Regions from separate parts of the Tardiphaga sp. 619_E2_N8_4 genome, predicted to be linked through region 3. Evidence: riboswitches for the same ligand, from Rfam matches in the RefSeq annotation. Region 3 holds a riboswitch; each other region holds the start of a gene.
The links. A riboswitch is a leader RNA that binds a small molecule or an ion and turns the genes downstream of it on or off. The one in region 3 is predicted to bind cobalamin.
Positions count from the first base shown of each region.

Region 1: it holds a riboswitch for cobalamin, as region 3 does, so the genes downstream of both, AB8A23_RS04120 (TonB-dependent receptor) here and metE (5-methyltetrahydropteroyltriglutamate--homocysteine S-methyltransferase) in region 3, are expected to answer to the same signal.
Region 2: it holds a riboswitch for cobalamin, as region 3 does, so the genes downstream of both, AB8A23_RS14000 (TonB-dependent receptor plug domain-containing protein) here and metE (5-methyltetrahydropteroyltriglutamate--homocysteine S-methyltransferase) in region 3, are expected to answer to the same signal.

Region 1 is NZ_JBPWQJ010000001.1:879,492-886,728, reverse strand. It holds gene AB8A23_RS04140 (YkvA family protein) at 1-196, opposite strand, end outside; gene AB8A23_RS04135 (4a-hydroxytetrahydrobiopterin dehydratase) at 278-601, opposite strand; gene AB8A23_RS04130 (TAXI family TRAP transporter solute-binding subunit) at 802-2,220, shown strand; gene AB8A23_RS04125 (PepSY domain-containing protein) at 2,281-3,729, opposite strand; gene AB8A23_RS04120 (TonB-dependent receptor) at 3,732-6,008, opposite strand; cobalamin riboswitch at 6,115-6,303, opposite strand; gene AB8A23_RS04115 (alkaline phosphatase D family protein) at 6,449-7,237, shown strand, end outside.
Region 2 is NZ_JBPWQJ010000001.1:2,937,170-2,944,406, reverse strand. It holds gene puuE (allantoinase PuuE) at 1-507, opposite strand, end outside; gene AB8A23_RS14025 (DUF3830 family protein) at 507-920, opposite strand; gene AB8A23_RS14020 (hypothetical protein) at 1,846-2,016, opposite strand; gene AB8A23_RS14015 (hypothetical protein) at 2,236-2,478, opposite strand; gene AB8A23_RS14010 (O-acetylhomoserine aminocarboxypropyltransferase) at 2,616-3,911, shown strand; gene AB8A23_RS14005 (alpha/beta fold hydrolase) at 3,915-4,703, shown strand; cobalamin riboswitch at 4,750-4,953, shown strand; gene AB8A23_RS14000 (TonB-dependent receptor plug domain-containing protein) at 4,986-6,941, shown strand; gene AB8A23_RS13995 (FecCD family ABC transporter permease) at 6,935-7,237, shown strand, end outside.
Region 3 is NZ_JBPWQJ010000001.1:4,487,189-4,494,425, reverse strand. It holds gene serS (serine--tRNA ligase) at 1-997, shown strand, start outside; gene AB8A23_RS21605 (hypothetical protein) at 1,019-1,522, opposite strand; gene surE (5'/3'-nucleotidase SurE) at 1,778-2,545, shown strand; gene AB8A23_RS21595 (response regulator) at 2,573-2,950, opposite strand; gene AB8A23_RS21590 (protein-L-isoaspartate(D-aspartate) O-methyltransferase) at 3,242-3,892, shown strand; gene AB8A23_RS21585 (peptidoglycan DD-metalloendopeptidase family protein) at 4,000-5,403, shown strand; cobalamin riboswitch at 5,572-5,783, shown strand; gene metE (5-methyltetrahydropteroyltriglutamate--homocysteine S-methyltransferase) at 5,888-7,237, shown strand, end outside.

The DNA.
Region 1 (7,237 bases), 3.6 Mb from region 3:
CGCCGAGCAGCGCCGCCTGGACATGGCGCGGTGTCTGCCGGTCGAAGGCGCAGTAGTAAGCCGCCAGCAAGTCTTCGGCGAAAGGCAGTTTGACCGCCAGTCGCTTGAGCTTGTGCCAGAACTGCTTGCGCACGCTTTCGCGGTCTTTGGCCAGTTCATCGGCTGGCTCGAAGCCCACGCTGTGGTCGGTTGCCATCGGCAATGTCCTCGCGGCTGCAGTTTGCAGCCTTTCCGGTAAATGGTGATCCGGCTCCGGCGTCGCAACATTCAGCAACGCTCAGGAGTGGCCGAGTTGCCCGGCGATGGTATTCATGGCCCTGGCCAGATCGACATCGCGCTTGGTGACGCCGTCGGCGTCGTGGGTGGAGAGTACTACCTCCACTGTCTTGTAAACATTGCGCCATTCCGGGTGGTGGTCGCTCTTCTCGGCGACCAGGGCGACCCGCGCCATGAAGCCGAAGGCCTCGTTGAAATCCTTGAACGTAAAGGTCCGGGCGATGGCATCGCGCCCGGAAACCTCGCTCCAGCCCGAGAGCTCCTTGAGCGCCGCCTTGCGGGCCTCGGCCGAGAGTCGTTCCACCATGCCAACCTCCTGCTTCACTTGAACTTTACTCTAACGCCCGGTGACACAGTTGGGATCCATGCCACAATAAGGCAGCAAATGCCGCGCATGCAGGAAAGTAACCAAGCCCGTCGGTAACCATGCTGCCGGTGGAACGGCGCGTCGACCCGAAACTTTGCTACATTGTCGCTCGAACCCATTTGGCGCAGATGAATTTGAAGCGATTGTTTTCCAGATCCATGGCAGACGGTCCCGATGTTATCGGGCCGATAGGGCCGCCGTCACCGCGGTCGATCCGGCGCAAGATGACGCTGATCACGCTGGCCGGGACGTTGGCGATCGTCGCAGCCGTGGCAGGCGCTTACTACTTCGCCATGAAGCCGGTGCCGCTGCGGATCGCCGTCGGTCCGCCGAACAGCGACGACGTGAAGGTTGTGCAGGCGCTGGTGCAGTCGTTCTCGCGCGATCACTATACGGTTCGTTTGCGGCCGATCCTCACCGAAGGTGCCACTGCCAGCGCCAAGGCGCTCGCGGATGGCAAGGCCGATCTCGCGATCATCCGCGGCGATCTCGAAGTGCCAAAGAATGCGCGCGCCGTCGCCACGCTGCGCAAGAACGTTGCTGTGATCTGGGTGCCGCCGGCCGCCAAGGGCAAGAAATCCGGGCCGAAGATCACCAAATTCTCGCAGCTCGCCGGACGCCGCGTCGGCGTGATCGGCAAGACGCAGGCCAACGTCAACCTGCTGAACATCATCCTGCGGCAATATGGCGTCGATCCGGCCAAGGTCACCATCGTGCAGTTCTCGACCACCGAAGTGGCTGAGGCCGTGAAGGACCAGAAGGTCGATGCGTTCATCGCGGCAGGTCCGGTGAACAGCAAGATCACCAATGATGCGATCCAGGCTTCGAGCCGCGATGGCACGCCGACCTTCCTCGCGATCGATTCCGCAGAAGCCATCGCGCAGAATTTCCCGATGTATGAATCATCGGAAATTCCTGCAGGCGCATTCGGCGGCGCGCCGGCGCGGCCGGACGACGACGTCAAGACCATCAGCTTTTCGCATCACATCGTGGCACGGCAGAGCCTGTCTGATGTGACCATCGCCGCCTTCACGCGGCAGCTGTTTGCGATCCGTCAGCAGATCATCAACGACTTCCCGCTGGCGGCGAAGATCGAGACGCCGGATACCGATAAGGATGCGGTGATCCCCGTGCATCCCGGCGCGGCCGCCTATGTGGATGGTGAAGAAAAGACCTTCCTCGATCGCTATAGCGATTACATCTGGTGGAGCCTGATGGGGCTCTCGGCGATGGGCTCGATCGGCGCCTGGTTCGCGAGCTATCTGAAGAAGGATGAGCGCAACGTGAATGTGTCAGAGCGCGATCGTCTGCTCGACATGATTGCCGCCGCGCGCAAGAGCGAGTCCCTCGAAGAGCTCGATACGATGCAGGCGGAAGCCGACGATATTCTGCGTCATACGCTGAATTGCTACGAGCATGGTGCCATTGAGGAAGGCACGCTGACAGCCTTCAATATTGCGCTCGAGCAATTCCACAACGCCGTCGCCGACCGCAAGGCGCTGATCGGCATGATCCCGCCGGAGCCGATGAATCCGCCGGAGCAATTGCGTCAGCCGCCGCGGCCGCTCGCGGTCTAGAGTCTTTCGTTTTGACGCGTTTTCTTCACGCGAACCGGGACCACTTCGCTCGAAAACGCTTTAGCGCTTGAGATAGCGCCAGCCGATCACGACGCCGCTCACCGAGACCATGGTGCCGAGAATCGACAGCAGCCACACCACGATGTCCCAGGCCGGACGATACATCAACAACAGCTGAAAATCGAAACTGTGCAGCGCATTGAACAGCCAGCGATAGGTGCGCCGGCTTGAGTCGACGCGGCCGAGGATGTCGCCGGTGACCGGGCTGATGTGAAACCAGGTTTGCGCGTCATCATCAAATGTTGCGCGTAACACTGGCAATTCGCGGTTATTGTGGTGCGCGTACCAATAAGCGTCGTATTTCCCGAGGGTTACCTGGTTTTCGAGGCGCGAGTCTGGCAGCAGTTTTGTTGCGGCGTTCCAGAGGCGGTCTTGCGGCAGTCTTGCGATTTCGCCACTTGTCGGATTGATCGCCATTTTCGTGCCGTCGCGCTTCGCGACGATCATCAGCGGCATGCCGTCGATCCATACGAAGCGCGCTTCGACCGCGGCCTTGTCCGCCGGTGCGCGAATAGCCGCAGCGATATCAGGCGCGTCGTGGCCGGCATAGCGCTGCAATACCTCACGTGGCGTATTGCGGTCGGCAAAAACACGGCCGGGATCGAGCGACAGCCAGCCCGAGAACATCCAGGTCAGCACGAACAGCCCGGCGATCAGTCCGGTGACGTGATGCCACGCCATCCAGCCGCGATAGGGCGTGATGTTGCCGCTCGCATAACGCCGCTTGAGGCGCACGCGCAAAATGCCGATCCAGATTCCGGTAACGCCGACGATCAAACAGATGCCGGAGATCCAAAGCACCACGAGCCGCCACAGCGGGCCGTCCTTGCGCAACACGGTCGGATAGATCCAGTGCGGGATCGAGCCGAGCCAGTTCCAGACGCGCTCCGTGCGGTTGGTATCGAGTGCGATCTCGCCAGAGCGTGAGGAGACGTAGAGTTTTGTACCGGCGCCGTCGCCGAGTGTGATCAGATACAATGGGCGTAGCGGATCGTAGCGTGCGGTCACGCTCCACTGGTCGCGATCGACGATCTCTTCGAGCTGAGGCGACTTGCTGGCGGGATGGTGCCGCGCGACTGCAAGTGCCTGCTGTTCGTTGATGTCGGTGATTGCGCGGCCATCGGCGGCGGAGATCGTCTGCCGTTTGCCGTCCCAGCCAGTCAACCGATACACCGGCTCGTCGGCAACCATGTTCAATCGCAATTCGCGCGGATAGCGCGTGGCACCGGCAGCCTTCATCGCCTCGTCGGGAGAGAGCGCCACTTTCTCCCAGACGATATCGGGCAATGCCGCCAGCCGCTCTTTATTGGAGAGGCCGGGAAACGCGACATACATCATCACCACGCCGGAGATGAACCACATCGCGAAGAAGAGGCAGGTGACGATGCCGACCCAGCGGTGACCGATATACAGCCACCGCCGGAGTGTTCGTGTCAGTGTGCGTGGCACGCTCAGAACTTTACATTGACGGCGAGTTGAGCGGTGCGCGGTAGGCCGAGCAGCCACTGATTGGTGCCGCCCGATGTTGCATAGACCTCGTCGAGCAGATTGTAGACTCGGAACGACACCGTCGTATTGCGGTCGGCCTTCCACTGCACGCCGGCATTGACAACCTGATAGGCAGGACGCACGAGCGTGTTGGCGTTATCTGCATAGATGCGGCCGACGAATTGGACGCCCACATTTGCCGACCAATCCTGTGCAAAGGCCCAGGTCGCCCAGATGTTGGAGACGTTCTGTGGCACATTGGCCGGCACGTTGCCGGCGTAGTTCACCGCAACGCCGCCAACTGACTGCACGAAGTCATCATATTTCGCACGCAGGAAAGCGGTATTGGCATCGATGCGCCACCCGTGGTCGAGGGCGAGGCCCACCGAAGCCTCGACACCGCGCGACGACTGCTGACCGACCTGGACAACCATTGACGGCAAGTTCGGATCGCGCGCCAACAGGTTGTTTTTGACGATCTGATAGCCGGCTAAGGTCCACTCGCCGCGGCCACCCCAGAACGATTGTTTGACGCCGATCTCGACCTGCTTACCGGTCGCTAGTTCGAAGCTCTTGTTTGTTGCCGCCAGCGAGACTAGGCCGCCAACCGGATCTACGGCTGTAGAGTATTGGCCGTAGAAGGCCAGGTCCTTGATGGGCGTATAGACCGCTCCGGCGCGCCAGCTGGTCGCTGAGAAGGATTTCTCGAAACTGTTACCGGGGGTGACGTAGTCGGTGCGATTGATAGTCGGCTCGTCCTGCCGGATCCCAGCGATCAGAGAGAGTTGTTCCGTGATCGACAGACGGTTCTCGGCGAATAGGCCGTACTGGTTGGTCGTGGTGCTGAAGCCCGGAACCGTTTGGGTCGTTGTCGCAGCGAAGGAGCCAGGGAAGAAATCGGTGAGCGACACCGACGACGTGCCGCCATAGGGCGAGTTGTTGATGTGTTTGAAGTCGATCTGGTTGACGTCGAAGCCGGCGACAAATTCGTTAACCATGCCAAAGATATGGCCGCGGAACGTCGCGTCGAAGCGGTCGCCGATCTGCTGCTGGTCGTGGAAGATCTCGATATAGTCGCTGCGATTGATGCGGCCCGTTGCGGCGCTGAAGTTGTAGGTCTCGACGTCTTTCCAGTGCCGCTGGCTGTTCAGGTAGTACAGGGTGTTGCGCAGCGTAATGCTGTCTGTCACCTGCCACTCGGTCTTCACCTGGTTCCAGCTGTCCTGATAGCGGATGCTGCTGTCGCCGACATTGTAATTCCTGAAGCGCAGGGACTCATCGAGCTTGCCGTTGATCAGCGGTGTGCCGAAATAGCGCGACGGGCTGCGATCGCCGTAATCCGTAGAGATCGTCCAGGTGATGTCTTCGGTCTGCTTGATCTGGACGGCGGCATGCACTTCGACATTGGAGGTGTTGTCACGATCGACCCAGCCGTCCGACATGTTGCCGGTCGCGGTGATGCGATAGGCGACATCCTTGTTGATCGGTCCACCGCTATCCACTGCAATGCGCCGGGTCATGTTGCTGTCGAGCGAGATTTCGGCCTGATTGCGCGGCACCCAAAGCGGCAGTTTCGAGATGACGTTGATGGCGCCGCCGACGGCTCCTTCGCCATACATCACCGATGCCGGGCCGCGTAGCACCTCAACGCGCTCAGCTGACCAGGTATCATAGGGGAAGGTCAGCGTGCCCGAGCCGACATAGAGCCGTGTGCCGTCATACAGAGTCATCACGGTGCCGTTGCCGGTGAAGCCGCGGGTGTTGAAGGCGATGCTGCCATTGCCCGGCGCCGGGCTTGCGGTGAAGCCGGTGGCGTTCTGTGTCACGGCGTCAATCAGATTCTGCTGGCCGCGTTCGGCCATGGTTTCCGCTGAGATGACCTCGACGCTGGCCGGCGTCTGCAGGCGCGTCAGGCCGAGGCGGCTGCCGGTGGATGTGGTGCCGGTGAGGTTGAGCGTCGGCGCTGCGAAGACGGGGCCTGTCGGCGTGGCAACCGGCGCGCCGGTATTGGCGGCGACATTGCGCTGCTGCCGCGAGCGCGCAGCGCGCGATGCATTGCCGTTCGTGGCGCGGCGTGCGCGTTGAGGTGTCGCTGACGGCTGAACGACAACAGGATCGAGCGTCTGGCTCGACTGTGAGGTTTGCGACCAGCTTTCGCTCGGACACAACAAGCAGGAGAGAGCAACAGAATAAAGAAAGGGAGTATGTCGCTTCAATGCAACGGGAGAAACGGAGGTCATGAACAGGACTCGCGGTTACGTGGCACGTCACCGCAAACCAAGTCGCCCCGCCGCTTTCAAACAGGCAGTGTGACTTCCACCAGGACACCCCGCCCAATGTGCTCGCGTGTGACCACGACTGGCGGCAGGTCTCCTGGCTCGCGGGTCAGTGCCTGTCGCCGCCTTCCCAGGTGAACACCCAGTGGCTCTTGGCGCAGGCTCGCCGCTTACAGTTGCGGGGGCAGCCGCGGAATCGGGGGATCCCCTCACCGCATTCCCTTTTGATCCCCGAAGGGAACCGTCGCGTTCACGTTAAGGTGAAATTTCCAAATGTGTCAATCAAGCTGCCAGCCATTCGCAACTTGCTTTGGCGGGTGTTGATATTGCGCATCACCTGTCATCGCAGCGTCAAGTGTTCTGCCTAGCACCACGGGTGCCAGAGCCAGGATCAGGAGTTCGCCATGGCACTACGTTTATCCCGTCGTCGCTTCCTCGCGCACTCAGCCGCAGCAGGCGCAAGCTTCCTGGCGATGCCTTACCTCAGCCGTGCGGCGGATCGTCCGGTCGTGTCGCATGGCGTGCAGTCCGGCGATGTCGGGACGAGCAGCGGCATGATCTGGTCGCGCGCCGATCGCCCGGCGCAGATGATGGTGGAAGTCGCCACTACCGAATCCTTCAGCAATGCGCGCATGTTGCCGGTTATCACGGCGCTGCCCGAGAGCGATTTCACGGCGAAGTTGCTGCTCGATAATCTGCCAGCCGGGCAGGACATCTTCTACCGTGTCAAATTCCGCGATCTCTCGCATACCGACATCGTCGGCGAGCCCGTGATCGGCCGCTTCCGCACCGCGCCGGCGGATCGCCGCGATGTGTCCTTTGTCTGGGGCGGCGATGTCGCCGGCCAGGGCTGGGGTATCAATGCTGACGATGGCGGCATGGTCACCTTCGCCACCATGCGAAAGCACAACCCGGATTTCCTGATCCATTCCGGCGATACGATCTACGCCGATGGTCCGATCCTGCCTGAAACGAAACTGCCTGACGGCGCGATCTGGAAGAACACCATCACGGTGCCGGAGAAGGCGAAGGTCGCCGAAACGCTCGATGAATTCCGCGCCGCGCACAAATACAATCTGCTCGACGACAATGTCCGCGCCTTCAATGCGCAGGTGCCGATCTTCGGCCAGTGGGACGATCACGAGGTCACCAACAACTGGTCTTCATCGAAGCAGTTGCCCGCGTCCTACAAG
Region 2 (7,237 bases), 1.6 Mb from region 3:
ACTGCGGCCGGTGTACCAGCCGGTCGGGCGCGCGCCGGTCGCCTCGGTGTGCACGCGGATCGCCTCGGCAATCTCGAAACGCTCCTCCGGCTCCGACATATCCTTGTGCTCGATCCACTTCAGACTGTGGCTGGCGATGTCCCACTTCGCCTCCTGCATGGCGGCGACGATTTCGGGATTACGCTGCAGCGCTGTCGCCACGCCGAACACCGTCGTCGGCATCTTGCGTTCGGTGAACATCCGCCACAGCCGCCAGAAGCCGGCGCGCGAGCCATATTCGAACATGGATTCGATATTGGCATGGCGCTGGCCCGGCCAGGGCTGTGCCCCCAGTACGTCCGAGAGGAACGCTTCCGAGGCGCGGTCGCCATGCAGAATGTTATTCTCGCCGCCCTCTTCGAAATTGACCACGAACTGCACCGCCACGCGCGCCCCATCCGGCCATTTCGGATCGGGCGGATTGCGGCCGTAGCCGCGGAGGTCGCGGGGATAATCGCTCCCGGCCATCAGACCATCTCGAAACGAACGGGTTGCGCACCCTTCCAGAGCACGGTCTTGCCCATCTCTTTCAGATTTTCGAGGTTCGAGGTCAGCGTAATGAAATGGTTGCCGGCGAGCTGGCCCATCTTGCTGGCGAAATGCACGCCGCTATAGGCCAGCAGGATCTCGGTCTCGCTGATGCCTCCCGGATACAGGATGATGTGGCCCGGCGCCGGAAAGCTGGTGTGGTTCTCATAGGGCACGCCGAAATCGAGATCGCCAAGCGGCATCCAGACGCCCTCGCCGCTCCAGCGCACATGGATCGCCTGGCTGACAAACGGCATCGCCTTCTTGAAGGCGGCGACGGTCTTGGGGGCGTCCTTCTCCTCGAATTTCGCGTCGAAGGTGAAGTCGCCGACATGGACTTTGAGCTGGCTCATCCGTGGAATCTCGTAATTGGAGTGACTGACAGTGATCCATCCAGATTGCAGCAGAGGGCGAAAGAAGCAAGCCGCAGTTTTCGGCGGCGTTGCCTGTAGACTGCGTTCCCTCTCCAACACTGTCATTCCGGGGCCTCCTTGCTCGTCATTCCGGGGCGCACGAAGCGGCACAGCCGCGTAGTGCGAACCCGGAATCTTGAGGTGTTTTGCTGAACATGCTGGGATTCCGGGGTCGCGTCCGGCTTACGCCGGCCACGCCCTCAGGCAAACCAATTGGTTTGCCGGGGAATGACGAGTGTGGGGGCAGGAAGACGTCAAACATATTTTCCTATCTTCCATTGACAACATCCCTATATAGATTATATTCCCCTTTGTCCGGCCCCGATGAGAGGGGCGAGCGCGATCGTCACGTTCGCGGGGCTGGATGCGGTGGACGCCGGAGATGCGGCGTTACGCGGTTCGTGGGTGACGTCTGTCTTTGGGCAGGACGGATCTGCGCCAGCACTGCCACTGGCAAGGAGACGGCTGGCCTTGAGATGGAAAGAGCCCTGGACAGCGTGACGGACGACCAAGTCAAAACGTGTCCGGCCTATTCGCTTGAGGCTCCCTTCCCATCGCCTTGGGACTTTAATTCGCGATCGGAGCGTTCGTCGAGGCAAAGTGCAAGCAACCGAAAAAACGCCGCAGGCGGAACGCTGGGCAATCGCTCGTGCTTCCGAAAGTCCTGATGCACTACCCCATGCGGAAGACCGCATTCGCATCAGGCCCAAGGGTGCATCGGGCACCCGGCGTTCCGCACGCCCTCTTTTCGAAGAGGGTCGAAGGAATGCTCATAGCTCGGACGCGCAAGCGCCGCGAGAATGCGAACGCATGTTTTCAGGACAGTGGCTGTTTGAAATTTGAATCCTGCAATGATGCGCTGCCGCTATCGTTCATCACTCAGCGGTGGCTTGAACGTCAGCGGTGATTCCATCGCACGCTGCCTCGCGCGATCCACGGCCTGTGCAAAATCCTGCGCATCGAACCACGGCTCATCGCGCATCAACGCATCCAGATCCTCGTTCCAGATCTGCGACACCTCGATATCGAACTTCATATTGTACTTCTGGCTGACAGCCTGAATTCCGTAACCGGTCACGGCCCATTGCTTGCCGAGCCAAAACACATCCCGATGCAGCACCACGTCTACGCCCAATCTCGTCCGGTATCGTACAGAGACGAAAAGAACCCCAACCTGATGAGGGTGAGGCTCTACTGAACCGGTCTAGTCCATCAAATTTTAGCAACATCGTCCAGCGTTGAGAACAACGCCGATCTAGATGCGACCATTCTCGTTCGGCGGCTGTGGATGCTGCGCCTTCTGCGCCCGTTCCGCATCGGCCTTGTTGGCCTCGTGGCGTCCGATCACGCACCCCGCAACGACGCCGACCTTGCCATGTCCTGCATAGTGGCCGGCGATTCCGCCAATGATCGCGCCTTTGATACAGCCTTTCGCCTCGGCCGCAACCGATGAAAACGCGAGACCGGCAACCGCAGTGCACAGCAGCAATTTCTTCATGATAACTCTCCCGCGTGATCGACCTCCTACAAGTCGCCACCCCGCGTTTCGTTCCATCAGTTGAAATATCGCCGACTCACACTCGCATCCGATTCGTGCCATAGATGGCGCAAATTGCGTCCAGGGATAAAACGACCATGCCAGCACCCAAACCGCCTGCTTTTGAAACGCTGAGTCTGCATGCCGGCCAGCATCCGGACGCGATCACCGGCGCGCGCGCCGTGCCGATCTACCAGACCACATCCTATGTGTTTCAGGATTCGGATCACGCTGCTGCGCTGTTCAATCTCGAACGTGCCGGCCACATCTATACGCGCATTTCAAATCCGACGACGGCGGTGCTGGAAGAGCGCCTCGCCGCACTCGAAAACGGCGTCGGCGCCGTGTGCACCGCGTCAGGCATGGCGGCACTGCATCTCGCCATCGCCACATTGCTCAATGCCGGCGATCACATCGTGGCGTCGTCCTCGCTCTATGGCGGCACCATCAACTTGCTGGCCCACACGCTGCCGCGCTTCGGCATCACCACGAGTTTCGTCAAGCCGCGCGATCTCGACGCCTTCAAGGCAGCGATCAAGCCGAACACGAAACTGGTGATCGGCGAAACCATCGGCAATCCCGGCCTCGAAGTGCTCGACATTCCCGCCGTTGCCGACATTGCCCACGCCGCGAAGATCCCGCTGCTGATCGACAACACCTTCGCGACGCCGTTCCTGTCGCGGCCGATCGAGCTTGGCGCCGATATCGTGATGAACTCCGCAACCAAATGGATCGGCGGCCATGGCATCGCTATCGGCGGCGTCATTATCGATGGCGGCCGCTTCGACTGGCACGCCTCCGGCAAGTTCCCGCAATTGACCGAACCCTATGCCGGCTATCACGGCATCGTCTTCGACGAACAGTTCGGCACTGCCGCCTTCATCATGCGTGCCCGTACGGAAGGATTGCGCGATTTCGGCGCGTGTCTCTCGCCGACCAATGCCTTCCAGCTGCTGCAGGGCGTCGAGACGCTAGGCATTCGCATGGAGCGCCACATGGCCAATACCCATGCGGTGCTCGCAGCGCTCACGGCCAACAAGGCCGTCGACTGGGTACTGCATCCGTCGCTGGAGAACCATCCGGATTACGAACTCGCAAAACGCTTGCTACCGCGCGGCGCCGGCTCCATCGTTTCCTTCGGCATCAAGGGCGGCCGCAATGCCGGGCGCAAATTCATCGAGGCGCTCAAGCTGACCAGTCACCTCGCCAATGTCGGCGACGCCAAGACACTGGTCATTCATCCCGGCAGCACCACGCATCAGCAGATGGACGCCGAGCAGCTCAAGGCCGCCGGCATCGGCGAGGAGCTGATCCGTCTCTCCATCGGCATCGAAGCCGCCGATGACATCATCGATGACCTCGCGCAGGCGCTGCGCGTCTCGCAGAAGGGCTGAGCGATGCAACTCACCGTCAACGGTCACGAGACCTATATCGCGAATGGTGGCCGCACGTTCGATCCATCCCTCCCAGTCGTTGTGATGATCCATGGTGCCGGCTTCGATCACTCGACCTGGGCGCTGCATACGCGCTGGTTCGCGCATCATGGCTTCGCCGTACTAGCGCCGGATCTGCCCGGCCATGGTCGCTCGAAAGGTGAAGCGCTCACGACCATCGCCGATCTCGCCGACTGGACCGCAGCATTGATCGATGCAGCGGGCGCAATGACGGCGCGGCTGATCGGCCATTCCATGGGCTCGCTGATTGCGCTGGAGACCGCAGCGCGGCATCCCGGTAAAGTCACGCGCCTCGACCTGATGGGCACGGCAGGGACGATGACCGTCGGCCCGGATCTGTTGAAGGATGCCGAAGCCAATCAGCATTCCGCTATCGATATGGTGTCGATCTGGGGGCTCGGCTTTCGCGCCGAACTCGGCGGCAGCCTCGCGCCGGGGTTGTGGATGCATAGCGGTGCGCAGCGCGTGCTCGAAGCCACAAAGCCGGGCGTGTTGTTCGCCGATCTCAACGCCTGCAATACATACCAGAATGCGCTGACTGCTGCAGGCCAGCTTGATATCCCGGTCACGCTCATCCTCGGCGAGCGGGACATGATGACTCCCGCCAAGGCCGGCAAGACCCTGGCCGCCGCATTGAAAAACGCCCGCACGGTGATTCTGCCCGGCACTGGCCACATGATGATGGTCGAGCGCCCCGACGACGTGCTCGCCGCGCTACAGCACGAGCAATAGAGTCCACAACGCGGTGATGGCTGTTGCACCGCGCGGCGCGCTGTGCTTCCTGTCTGTCGTTATCGGTGCCTCCGCGAGGAGGTGAAACGGGAATGCGGTGCGGGGAAATATCCCCTATGCCGCGGCTGCCCCCGCAACTGTAAGCGGCCATTCCGGGTCCACAAAGCCACTGAATTTGCATCGCAGATTCGGGAAGGCGGACCGGGAGACCACCGCGAGCCAGGAGACCGGCCGGTAACGAGTTTCACACTCGTTCGACGGTGGGTCGACGGAAGGGGTTAAATGACTATCCGGAATTTGGCCGCAGGCACTGCGGCCGTTGTTGTTCTGTCCTGCTCTCACAGTGCTGCGCATGCGCAGTCCAGTGCCGAGCAGCTCTCCGAAATCGTAGTGACGGCGGACAGAGCACCCGAACAGCTCAATCGCACTGGCAGTTCGATTAGCGTGGTGTCAGGCGAAACCATTGCGACCAGCAATCCCGGCTCGCTGGTCGATGCGCTGCGCACCGTGCCTGGCCTCGATATCAGCGAAAATGGCGGCCCCGGCGGCACCGCGAATGTGCGCCTGCGCGGCGGCAATACCGGCCAGACCCTGGTGATGATCGACGGCATCCGCGTCAACGATCCCACGGCTGCATCGGGCGACTTCGAATTCGCCATGTTCACGCCCTCCGCCATCGAGCGCATCGAGGTCCTGAAGGGGCCACAGAGCGCGCTCTATGGCTCAGACGCCATGAGCGGCGTGGTCAACATCATCACCAAGAAGGGCTCCGGTCCTGCGCAGGTCAATGTCCGCACGGAAGCCGGCAGCTATGGCACCGTCATGACGCAGGGATCGCTGACCGGATCCAACGGTCCGTGGTCCTATGCCTTCACCGGCGGCGGTCAGCACAGCAACGGTTTCTCGCGTTACGGTTATCGTATCCCTGCCCTCGAAGCACGTTTTCCGAATCTCGAAAACGACAGCTTCGATCGCGTCGGCGGCTCGGCGCGCATCGGCTACGATGCAGGCGAAGGCATCCGGCTTGAGTCAGGCATCGTCCATTCGTTCACGCGCTCGGCCTATGATGCAGCAACGGGAACGCTTCCGGATACGCCGTCAGCGGCGACGCGTCTGCTGCAAACCGTCTATGGACGCGTCGGCATCGATTCATTCGGTGGCATTCTGACTCACAATGTCACCGTGTCGAATACGCACACCGAGCGGATGTTTGACGACGTCAGCTATCGCACCAACAGGTTGCCGGCAAACACCACCGAGAAAATCTCCGATTATGTCGGCAACAGTCTCGGCGCCGAATATCAGGCGACCCTGAAGCTCGGCGCATTCGGCTCCCTCGTCTATGGTGCCAAGACACAGACCGAGACCGCGCAGACCTACAGCACGAATATCTCGCCTGTTGCCGGCCCATTGACGCCGCTGCTAGCCAAACAGCAGGACACCAACTCGATCTTCGCTTTGTGGTCTGTGCCGATCGGTGAACGGCTCAACGTCACGCTCGGCGGCCGGGTCGATGACGTCGTCGACGTTGCCCGCTTCGAGACCTGGCGCGCTACGGCTGCCTACAACATTACAGAAACCGGCACCAAATTCCGCGCCAGCGCTGGCACCGGCGCAAAAGCGCCGACGCTGTTTCAGCTTTACGACACGACCTACGGCAGCAGAAACCTGACGCCGGAAACCAATTTCGGCTATGACGCGGGTATCGACCAGAGCCTCTTCAACGGCCGCGTCGTGCTGTCGGTCACAGGCTTTTCCACCGATTACAGCAATCTGATCAACTTTGTCTCCGATGCGTCCCGCCCGCTCGGCTATTACGTCAACGTCGCCCGCGCCGAGACCAGCGGTCTCGAAGTCGGCGGCAATGTCGATGTCATTCCGGGCTGGGTGAAATTCAACGTAGCCTACACTTACCTTCACGCACAGGATCTCAGCACCGACACCGTGCTGGCACGTCGTCCCAAGAACTTCGCCCGCTTCGCACTCACGATCACGCCCACCGACAAGTGGATGATCGAGCCGCGTGTCACCACGGTGTCGAAGCGCTTCAGCAGTGCCAATCAGGTCGGTCAGGTGGATGCCTATACCCGCGTCGACCTCTATACCGAGTACAAGATCGATGCGAACTGGAAGGTCTTCGCCCGCGGCGAGAACATCCTGAATGAGCATTATCAGGAAGTGCTGAACTTCGGCACCACGGGGCCTGCGGCTTACGCAGGCTTCAACGCCACATGGTGAGCATAGCGCCAGCAGCACGGCGCCGGACGATCGCGACCATCGCGCTCGTCGGCCTCGTCACGCTGCTGGCACTGGGCTCGCTCGGCACGGGACCTGTCAAACTCTTGCCGCTGACGGTGCTCGATGCACTGTTCGGCGGCGGCAGCGACGTGCATCAGATCATCGTGCGTGAAATCCGCCTGCCCCGCGCGATTCTCGCACTTGCCATCGGCGCGATCCTCGGCCTGTCCGGTGCCGCGCTGCAGGGCTTGCTGCGCAATCCCCTCGCCTCGCCGTCGCTGTTCGGCGCGCCGCAA
Region 3 (7,237 bases):
CGAAATCCCGAACCTGCCGCTCGACGACGTGCCTGAGGGTGTCGACGAACACGGCAATGTCGAGCGTCATCACTTCGGCGCCAGGCGCAACTACGCGTTCACGCCGAAAGCTCATTACGATATCGGCGAAGCCTTGGGCTTCATGGATTTCGAGGCCGCGGCCAAACTCTCGGGCGCACGCTTCGTCGTGCTTAAGAAAGGCCTTGCACGGCTGGAGCGTGTCATCGGGCAGTTCATGCTCGATCTGCATACGAATGAGCATGGCTACACGGAAGTGAACCCACCGCTCTTGGTTCGCGACGATGCGATGTTTGGCACTGCGCAGCTTCCGAAGTTTCGCGATGATCAATTCGCCGCCGGTGCGATCGGTAGTGAAGGGCAGGGTTACTGGCTGATCCCGACCGCCGAAGTCCCGCTGACGAATCTCGTTCGTGAATCCATCCTTGAAGAAAAAGAGCTGCCGCTGCGTATGACGGCGCTGACGCCGTGCTTCCGCGCCGAGGCTGGTGCTGCCGGCCGCGATACGCGTGGCATGATCCGCCAGCACCAGTTCACCAAGGTCGAATTGGTTTCGATCACCACGCCTGAGGAAAGCAAGAACGAGCATGAGCGCATGCTGTCCTGCGCCGAGGAAGTGCTGCGCCGGCTTGGCCTGCATTACCGCGTGATGACGCTGTGTACTGGCGACATGGGTTTTGCTGCGCAAAAGACCTACGACATCGAGGTCTGGATGCCGGGCCAGGGCGACGGCGGTGCTTACCGCGAGATTTCGTCCTGTTCGGTCTGCGGCGATTTCCAGGCGCGTCGCATGGATGCGCGCTCGCGCGGGCCGGATGGCAAACCGCGCTTCGTGCACACTCTGAATGGTTCGGGCACCGCCGTCGGTCGCGCGCTGATCGCCGTGATGGAAAACTATCAGCAGGAAGACGGCTCGATTGCCGTGCCGGATGTGTTGCAGCCTTATATGGGCGGGCTCAAAGTCGTCCAGGCCGGCTAGGCGTCGTCGCGCGCCAGCCGCTCAGGCGCGGCTGGCTGTGACCAGCGCGCATTTGGCTTTCTCGGCTTTTATGTTGACAAAGCCCATATGCGTCATCGGAAACGCCTTGCGGCTCTTCGTGCTGACGGTCTCCGCGATGACGCGGCGCCGCTCCGTCACATAGCGCCCATCCCTGCTGCGGAAGGCGCAGGCGATTTCGAGGTCCTTGACCGGATAGTCATTGGCGTTGCGGACTGTGAACGTCATCAGCGCCCTGGAGCCGAGGCCGCCGCGGCGAAACGATTGGCGGGAGAGGCTGAGACGGTTGAGCTCCGCGGCGTCGGGGACGCTGACGAGTTGTGAAGGAGTGGGTTTGGCAAAGTCCTCCTCACTCAACTCGTCGGGCATAGTTGCCACTACCGCCGTCTTGAGGGTGAGATCGGGCTTGGTCTCGGCCAATCTGGGAAGCAGCAGCCACCCCGTCAGGGCGACAACCGCGATCGCCGGCAATCCGATGATCAACACCCGTTCGAGCTGTTTCGCCATCTCCGTCGCCCTGTGGGGCGCTGCGACCAAGGCCATCCAGGTCGAGCGCGCATGCTTCAGACGCAACTGGCACTCACCTACCTAAGTTAAAAATCCCGGCGCCGCCGAAATGTTCCGGCTCGCGGGAAAAATCGCCTTCGAGACAGCCTCGGCAGCGCACGAGCAGCGCCCAAAATGGGGGTGGCAAAAGCGGGCACATGCTGGCAAAAACCGGTGCCGGCCAGCGGCCCTCCCGATCGAAAAGGCACCTCACGAATGCGCATTCTCTGCACCAATGACGACGGCATTCACGCCCCCGGCCTGAAGATCATCGAGCAGATCGCCAAGGAATTGTCCGACGACGTCTGGGTGGTGGCGCCCGAACTCGATCAGTCCGGTGTGTCGCATTCATTGTCGCTGAACGATCCGTTGCGGCTGCGCGAAGTCGGCCCGCGGCACTATGCCGTGCGCGGCACGCCGACCGACTGCGTCATCATGGGCGCGCGCCATATCCTGAAAGACAAGCAGCCAGATCTCGTATTGTCCGGCGTCAACAAGGGCCGCAACGTCGCCGAGGACGTGGTCTATTCCGGTACCATCGCCGGTGCGCTCGAGGGCACCATTCTCGGCATTCCGTCGGTGGCGTTGAGCCAGGAATTCTCCATGGAAACGCGTCACAACCCGCAATGGGAGACCGCGTTGAAATATGGGCCGGACGTGCTGCGCAAGGTCATCAAGGCGAGCGTGCCGAAGAATACCGTCATCAACGTCAACTTCCCGGCCTGCGCGGCCGACGAGGTGAAAGGTGTCGTTGTCACCCGGCAGGGCAAGCGCAATCAGGGCTTTCTGCGCGTCGATGAGCGGCGCGATGGCCGCAACAATCCGTATTTCTGGATCGGTTTCGAGCGCATCGTCGCCGCGGAAGCCCCGCTGGAGGGTACCGATCTCGCAGCGCTTGCTGCGCGCTATGTCTCGGTCACGCCGCTGCGTCTCGATCGCACGGATGATGTATTCTCCGAAGCGCTGACCAAGGCGCTTGGCTGAGAGTTCGAAATAGGCGAGTGGGCTCGCCTAGACCGCGACGCCCTTGAGCGTCGTTGACAGCACCTGCGCCAGCGTTTCCATCTGGAACGGCTTCTGCAGCGTCGGGCGGTCACGAAATTCTTCCGGCAGGCCTTGCGCGCCGTAGCCAGTCGCGAAGATGAACGGGCGGTTGCGCGATGCGATCACTTCCGCGACCGGCGAAATCACCTTGCCGTTGACGTTGACGTCGAGGATCGCAATGTCGAACTTGGCAGACCCAGCCAGCTTGATCGCTTCGTTGATGTCACCGGCTTCGGCGGCTACGCTATAGCCGAGTTCCTCGAGCATATCGGCGACCATCATGCGGATCATGACCTCGTCTTCGACCAGGAAGACGGAGCCGCCCGGCGGGTTCGTTGCAGTCATGGCCGGTTTCCTTGCCCCAATCCTCTGAACAAAATCGCAAATTCCCGGGTTGAACGCAATCTCGACGCATTGCCATTTTCGTGACCCAAAGACGCAGTCGCGTGCTCGGTACCAGATAGAGCAAGATCAGGATTTCAGCGCCTCGCCCATAACAGGCTGGTATGTTGCTGGTTCCGCGCGCGGAACAATAAAAGTTGTCGTTAGGCTATCCCGGTTCCGATCGCAGAAATACATCAATCTATCTTTGCTAGATTGAGAGTGTTTCTAACCTGTGCTGCGTGAGGCATTTCCATGATTACCGTCGGACAGCCGCCTGAACAGATGACGTTTCAGCTTGGTCTGCGGCGCCGTGGGATCAGCGATCGGCTGGTGTTGCGCGCAATGGAGGATATTCCGCGTGATCGCTTCGTTGAGCCGGACGATCGCGCCCATGCCTGGCGGGATACGGCCTTGGCCATTGCCTGCGGTCAAACCATCAGCCAGCCCTTCGTGGTGGCCTATATGACCGAACAGCTGCAATTGAATGCTGGTCACCGTGTGCTCGAGGTCGGCACGGGATCGGGCTACCAGGCCGCGATCCTGTCAAAGCTTGTCCGCGACGTGCTCAGCATTGAGCGTTATCGCACGCTGGCCGATGCCGCCCGGACCCGGCTGGAGGCACTTGGTCTCCACAATATCGAGGTCATGCTCGGCGATGGCCTCAATCCGGCTGCCAATTTGGGATCGTTTGACCGGATCGTCGTGACCGCCGCAGTGGAGGAGGTGCCGGTGGCGCTGACCGATCGGCTTGAGGAGGGGGGTATTCTGCTTGCGCCGGTTGGTCCTCATAATGGCGTCCAGACCCTGGTCCGGATCCGCAAAACCGGGGATGGATTGGAGCGAAAGGAGCTCGTGGATGTACGTTTCGTGCCTGCACTTCCGGGCATCGCGCGCGAACTCTGAAAAAAGTTCGTGAACGGCTGTCACGTGTTGGTCGCAAGGTTAAAGGCTTGGTAACGGAGACGGTGTTTACTCAATTCAGTTGTTTGTTGCGTATGAGTGAGTAACCAATGTCCAGCGTTGTCGAGTTGCTTTACTCGCGCCGCGCTCCGCAGGTCGCGGTGCTGGCGCTGATGTCTATCGGTTTTGCCGGCTGCAGCGCCGACATGCAGACACGGCTATCTCAGAATCCAAATTTTGACTCAGGTCAGTCCCGTGGCTTTGGCTGGCAAGGTGAAACCACCGGCTCGGTACCGCAGCGCGCACCGCGCGCGCCGGTCGAGCGCCAGGAACTGCCACAATATCAGCGTCCGGCCTATAATCCGCAGCCGCAGTATCAATCCCAGCCATTGCCGCCGCCGATCTCGGCGCCGCAGTCCTATCCGACAGCCCGTCCGGTTGCATCGGCTGCTCCCGTCAGCGGGGGCGGCAACGGTATGTATACGCCGCCGCCCGCACGTACGCCGATCGAAACCACCGGCTCCACGGCACCGCGCTCGGTTGCAGCGACCAACGGCCTTGCCCGTGATGGCGGCACCTCGATCATCGTCGGCACCAGCGATACGCTCGATGGTCTGGCGAAACGCTACAACGTTTCGTCGGCTGCGATCCTGCAGGCCAATGGCTACAAGGGGCCGCGCGCGCTGTCGCCCGGCCAGTCGCTGATCATTCCGCGTCAGGGCGCCGCGGCAACTCCGGCCGTTGCTGCTGCTCCGAGCAAACCTGCCTTCGGCACATCGACCACGCATTTCGTCAATCGCGGCGATACGCTGATGAGCATCTCGCGCCGGAACAACGTGTCGGTCGCCGAACTCGCGCGCGCCAATGGTCTGGCGCCGACTGCCCAGTTGAAGCTCGGCTCCAAGATCACGATACCAGGCGCGCGTACGGCTTCTGCGGCTCCCGCGGCCGCGCCGCTTGCTGCGCCCGTCGCAGCCGTGACGGCCGCTCCGGCTGGCGCGGTTACGTCCGCTGCCGTGGCCCGTGTTGCTTCTGCCGAACCCGCACAGAAGGCCCGTCTGGCAAGTGCCACGACGACGCCTGAAGAAACCGCGCCGGAATCGCCAACTAAAGCCGCTGACGCAACCGGCGCTTTGCCGACGTTCCGTTGGCCGGTGCGCGGCCGCGTGGTCACAGGCTATGGCGCCAAGACCAATGGCAAGTCCAACGACGGCATCAACGTCGCCGTGCCGGAAGGCACGCCGATCAAGGCTGCCGAAGATGGCGTCGTTGCCTATTCCGGCAACGAGCTGAAGGGTTACGGCAATCTGGTCCTCGTTCGTCACTCCAACGGCTACGTCACCGCATATGCCCATGCGAGTGAGCTGATGGTGAAGCGTGGCGAGACCATCAAGCGCGGTCAGGTGATCGGCAAGTCCGGCCAGTCCGGTGAGGTTACTTCGCCGCAGCTTCACTTCGAGATCCGCAAGGGCTCGTCGCCGGTCGATCCGCTGCAGTTCCTCAACGGGGCGTAAGCGCAATCCACGAAGTGTAGTTCGCATTTAAGCAAGCCCGGCCTCGTGCCGGGCTTGATGCGTTTGATCTCGGGGCTACGGCCCACTCCAGCTCCGGACTCTTCAACGCGCTGCTGCGAGTGGGCAGCTTGCGCGCGCAAGCTCGGTTGACTGCCGCGCGATGTTGCCCATATGTGGACATGTCGTGGTTCTTCGGGAAGGTTTGCCCGAAGCTAAGAGGGAAGCCGGTGAGGCGTTAAGCCAAGGCCGGAGCTGCCCCCGCAACTGTAAGCGGTGAGCCGCTGTCCATTAAAGTCACTGAGACCCGCAAAGGTTTTGGGAAGGCCGGACAGCAGCATTGACCCGCGAGCCAGGAGACCTGCCTCGACAACATAAACGTCCTCGGGCGGGGTGTCCCGGTGGTGCGGTTGCGATTCCGCGACTGCCGTCGTGGAATCCAGACGTGTCACTTTGGCCTTTTGCCCCCAATCATTGGGGTTAAGCCATGTCTACTGTGTCAAAGTCTACTTCTTCCAAGTCTTCTGCCAAATCTACGTCCTCGCTTCCTGTTGCTACGTTGGGAACGCCACGGATCGGTCCGCGGCGTGAGCTCAAGATGGCGCTGGAAAGCTATTGGTCCGGTGCAATCGACGAGAATGCGCTGATCGATGTCGGCGTCGGGCTGCGTGCCGCAAACTGGGCACGTCAGAAGTCGCTTGGGATCACGGTCATGCCGTCGAACGACTTCTCGTTCTACGATCAGGTACTCGATACCAGCGTCATGGTAGGCGCTATTCCGAAGGTCTATGGCTGGAAGGGCGGAGACGTTTCCTTCGCGACCTATTTTGCCATGGCACGTGGATCACAAGGCACCGCGCATGACGAGGCCTGTACGCATGGGTCTCATGATGCGTCCCACGGCGTGCCAGCGCAGGAGATGACCAAGTGGTTTGATACCAACTACCATTTCATGGTCCCGGAGGTGACGCCGGATCAGACGTTTAGTCTCGCATCGCGCAAGCCGATCAAGGAGTACGAAGAGGCGAGATCGCTGGGCTATCAGACACGACCTGTGCTGATTGGGCCTGTGACCTATCTGAAACTGGCCAAGAGTGCGGATGCGTCATTCGATCCGGTGACGCTGCTCGACAGATTGCTGCCTGTTTACGTCGAGGTGCTCGGGGAATTGGCCGACAGAGGCGCCGAATGGGTACAACTGGACGAGCCGTGTCTGGTGCTCGATCTCGACGCACCGGCCCAGCAGGCGCTGCAGCGGACTTACGCCGCCTTTGCAGAAGCGGTCCCGCAACTCAGGATCATGCTGAACACTTATTTTGGCGAACTTGGCGACAACCTCGATCTGGCCCTGTCACTTCCCGTCGCCGGGCTTCATCTCGATCTGGTCCGCGCGCAGGACCAGTTCGATGAAGTCGCTGCGAAGGCGCGGAAGGACATGATCCTCTCGCTGGGCGTGATCGATGGCCGCAATATCTGGCGGTCCGATTTGTCCAGCTTGCTCGATAGTCTGGAACCCATGGTCGATCTCCTGGGGAGGGATCGCGTTGAGCTCGCGCCGTCCTGTTCGCTGCTACATGTGCCGATCGATCTCAGCCTTGAGACTGATCTCGATCCGGACGTCAAAAGCTGGCTGGCTTTTTCGATCCAGAAGATGGAAGAGCTGGCCGCACTTGGAGCAGCGCTGGCTGGCAACCGCGCTGATGTCGCTGCAACGCTTGCCGCGTCGGATGCCGCGGCGGCTGCGCGACTGGCATCGTCGAAGATCCACGATCTTGCGGTCGCCAAACGCGTCGCTTCTGTTGATGCGACCATGCGTCGTCGCAGCAGTGACTTTGCC